One region of the Oceanospirillum sp. genome, then DNA from elsewhere that is predicted to be linked to it. Evidence: predicted binding sites of a transcription regulator. Region 1 holds the regulator's gene; the other holds the start of a gene.
What was found. Region 1 encodes FliA, which starts transcription of late flagellar genes. Its sites were predicted from a motif close to CTAAAGTTNNNNNNNNNNCNGCCGATA; they were not measured.
Positions count from the first base shown of each region.

Region 2: motA (flagellar motor stator protein MotA) is a predicted target of FliA. The motif match lies at 1,207-1,233, and genes of this name have one in related genera.

Region 1 is NZ_CEYNZH010000003.1:129,943-132,150, reverse strand. It holds gene flhF (flagellar biosynthesis GTPase FlhF) at 1-638, shown strand, start outside; gene AC4GL5_RS02725 (RNA polymerase sigma factor FliA) at 658-1,386, shown strand; gene AC4GL5_RS02720 (chemotaxis response regulator CheY) at 1,473-1,850, shown strand; gene AC4GL5_RS02715 (protein phosphatase CheZ) at 1,908-2,208, shown strand, end outside.
Region 2 is NZ_CEYNZH010000008.1:3,974-6,181, reverse strand. It holds gene motB (flagellar motor protein MotB) at 1-296, opposite strand, end outside; gene motA (flagellar motor stator protein MotA) at 308-1,159, opposite strand; gene AC4GL5_RS05360 (sulfurtransferase) at 1,417-2,208, shown strand, end outside.

The sequences.
Region 1 (2,208 bases):
CAGATGTTATTGATCAGGGCGGGATTGTGGCTCTTATGGGGCCAACTGGTGTAGGAAAAACAACCTGCATTGGAAAGCTGGCTGCCCGATATGTTTTAAAATATGGCCCCGATAGCATGGCGTTGGTGACTACTGATTGTTATCGGGTTGCTGCCTATGAGCAGCTCAGGACCTTCGGTCGTATTCTTGGGGTTCCTGTTCGCGTTGTCGATGAGAAAAATTCGCTGGATGCTACGCTTAAATCATTGAAGACCAAGGCGCTTATTTTAATTGATACTGCTGGCCTTAGTGTTCAGGATCCAAATATGAGGGAGCAGTTTTCCTTATTAGAGACCGCTTCAGTTAGAATTCGTAAATATTTAGTGTTGAGTGCAATCAGCCAGCAACAGGTTTTGCAATCGACATATGAGGCCTATAGGCGACACGGTTTGAATGGGTGTGTTGTTACTAAGCTGGATGAAGCAACAAGTGCAGGTGAGGTGATCAGTCTTATAGCTGATAACAGGCTGCCTCTTGCATATTTGGCCAGTGGCCAAAAGATTCCGGATGATTTGAGGCTAGGAGATTCAGGCGTACTTGTGAGTAACGCTCTGGAGCTGCTTGAAAAGAACGAAACTAACCAAAATCCGGAACGATAGAGACGGGAGGTCGCTATCTATGGCTCTGGTAATGAGTTCAGGTATGTACTATTCCGGCAAAACAGTGACAAGCAGTCTGGTTGACGAGCATGCTCCTTTGGTCAAGAAAGTTGCTCAGCATCTTCTAAGCCGGCTGCCCCAAACCGTTATGCTTGATGATCTGATCCAGGCGGGGATGATAGGTCTTATTGAAGCCTCTCAAAAGTTTGATGGCTCGAAAGGTGCGAGTTTTGAAACATATGCTTCGATTCGTATTCGGGGTGCAATGCTTGATGAGGTTCGCAGGTATGATTGGGCTCCTCGCTCTGTTCACAGAAATAGCCGAAGGGTTTCCGAGGCGATTAAACAGGTTGAGGCTAGGACGGGCCGTGATGCCCGTGATAGTGAAATAGCAGCCGAAATGGGGGTTACTGCCGAAGAGTATAATCACTATGTGCGCGACACTGCCGGAACTAAGCTGTTCAGTTTTGATGAAATAACCGATAACGAAGACAGTAGCTTCGAGGTGGCGGATGAAACATCGGCAGAGCCTGATGAGGCTGTTGAAGGTGGTGCGTTTCAAAGGGCTTTGGCAGATGCCATCGCTGGGCTTCCTGAGAGGGAACAAATGGTTTTGGCACTTTATTACACTGAGGGTTTGAATCTGAAAGAGATTGGTTCGGTTCTCGATGTAAGTGAGTCAAGAGTCAGTCAGATACACAGCCAGGCAGCCTTAAGGCTAAGGTCTCGTTTATCTGAGTGGAAGTAATTACATTATATATATTTGATAAATGAATAATTGTAGTATTCTAGTAGTGGCAAATTGGGTGAGTGGAGGTTGCCTTGGATAAGAATATGAAGATTCTCATTGTGGATGATTTTTCCACCATGAGACGGATCGTCAAAAACCTGCTTCGTGACTTGGGTTTTACTAATACGCATGAGGCTGATGACGGTCTGACCGCCATCCCTTTATTGGAAACAGGCAACTTTGACTTTCTGGTAACGGATTGGAATATGCCAGGTATGACAGGTTTTGACCTGCTTAAGACTTGTCGTGCTGATCCTAAACTGAAAGATTTGCCTATTCTGATGGTTACAGCAGAGGCCAAACGTGAGCAGATTGTTGCAGCGGCTCAGGCTGGTGTAAATGGCTATATTGTTAAGCCTTTCACGGCTGCCGTTCTCAAGGAAAAAATCGAAAAGATTTTTGAACGAATTGAACAGCAGTAATTGGCTGCTGGGAATTTTGGCCAGTCAAGTCATTCATTAAGATAAAGGTCTCAGGTTATGGCTCTGAAAAGCCCGGGTGGACAGCAAACAACCGAGTTCGAGCAGATACTCAAAGAAAGTACCTCTGAGCTGATGGAAAAAGTGGAAAACGGTAATCTGAGCGATGCCGTTAACCTTATCCAACGTATCAATGATGAGCGAAACCGAAACTTGTACCTGGAAGTAGGGCGTCTGACTCGTGCTTTGCATGATGCTATAACCAATTTCCATATTGATGTTGGTGCTGGTAATCCTGTTTCGGAAGAGATGTCGCAAATGGCAAATGCGACAGATCGACTGAATTATGTCATAAAAATGA
Region 2 (2,208 bases), on a different contig from region 1:
TGCTCAATCTGGTCAGAATCTGCACTGGTATTCATCTGGCGAATCAATGACGGCGATCCACCCAAATCAATCGGGTTAAGGCGCCCTACCTTGTCCATATAACCAACCGGATCAGAGAAAAACTGTTCAAGCTCGACCTTTTGCTCTTTTGTGGTATTTGCCAGCAGCCACATCAGCAGGAAAAAAGCCATCATTGCAATGGCAAAATCGGCCATCGCAATTTTCCAGGAGCCACCGTGATGCCCGGCTGCGACCTTTTTAACGCGCTTGATAACGATGTTATTTTTATCTTCCATGCCGGACTCCGTTAGCGGGAACGTACATGTTCTTCCAGCTCGTTAAAGCTCGGACGAACACTGGAAAACAACATCTTGCGACCAAACTCAATGGACATCTGAGGTGCCAGCCCATTCATGTTGGCAATCAGGCAGGCTTTAACGCATTCGAACGCTTTAATCTTCTCATGAACTTCATTATTCATCGCATTGGCCATAGGGCCGACAAAGCCGTATGACAGCAGAATACCCAGGAAGGTACCGACCAGAGCCGCTGCAATATGCAGACCCAAAACTTCCGGCGGGGCCGCAATATCCTTCATAGTGATGGTAATACCCAATACCGCAGCAACAATACCGAAGCCCGGCAGGGCATCACCAACACTGGTTACTGCATGAGCAGGCTCTTCCATCTCATGCTGCAGAGTTTCAATCTCCGCATCCATCAGACTTTCCAGCTCATGGGACTGCATATTACCGGAGCTGATCAGGCGAACATAATCACAGATAAATTCAACCAGGCTCTTATGCTTAGCAATAGCCGGGTAACCAGTAAAAATCGGGCTTTGATCAGGATCTTCGATATCCTCTTCAATCGCGATGATGCCCTCCTTACGAATCTTGGCGAACAGATCATGCATCAGACTCAGCAAGTCCATATAAAATGCACGATTAAAACCGGAACCCGCAATCATTTTCGGGGCGCTTTTCATCACCTCAATAATGGTGTGTTTGCTGTTGGCAATAACAAAAGCACCAAAAGCCGCTCCACAAATAATAATCAGCTCATAAGGCTGCCACAGCATTGGCAAATAGCCATGGGACAATACATAACCGCCTCCAACGCTGGCCAATACAATCAAAGCACCAATAATCAATAACATGTCGACATCCTTAAACTCAGTATTTACTGCCGCAATCTGCCCTAAAGTATCGTCCGCAATGGCAATATCTTTAAGTAGTGTAATCCTCACTGACTCCAGGCAACAGCCCGTTTAGGATTATTCTATATTCTTAACCGTCCCGGGTTATTGTGCATTGAGGATGAGAACGATAAAAGTTACATTTTTTATGAAACTTTATTTTTTGTAACCGGAATGGTATCAAGGTCAGTAACGTCATTTCCCCATGGGAGAAGAAAATGAGCTCTGAAAACAATCTGTTACCTCTATTGATCGACTCTGATCAGCTGGAAGCCAAGCTAGGCAGCGAAGACCTACTGGTCATTGATGTCTCCTGCTCCCGCGAGTGCTACGATCAGGGACATGTTCCCGGCGCTGTTTTTCTGGATTACCGCCGGCTTTTTACAGGCTCTGCTCCTGTACCTAATAAGCTACCAACGGCAGAACAACTCAGTACTCTGTTTTCTGAGCTGGGTCTGAGCCGTGATACCCATGTTGTTGCCTACGATGACGAAGGTGGTGGTTGGGCTGGCCGCCTGCTGTGGACACTCGAAGTCATGGGGCATTCACGCTACTCATACCTTAATGGAGGTATTCTTGCCTGGCGTGCGGATGGCAAACCTCAGCATCAGGAAGAGTCCCTGCCAGTAGCATCAGACTATAAAGCCGATCATATCAACCTGAATGAACGCATCGAACTGGATGAACTGAAATCTAAAATCAGTACCGAAAATTTTGCTGTTTGGGACTCCCGCTCACTAGGTGAGTATGAAGGTACAGCCTCTAAAGCAGAGCGTGCCGGACATATTCCAACAGCGGTTCACTACGAGTGGACAGAAGCGATGGATAAGGAGAACGAACTCCGCATTCGTGATATGGCTGAAATCATCACAGAGCTGCAAACAAAGGGGCTGACGATAGATCAGGAGATTGCGACCTACTGCCAATCGCATCACCGCTCGGGTTTTACCTGGTTATTAGGTAAAATACTCGGTTTTAAGCAGGTTCGCGCTTACGACGGTTCCTGGAAT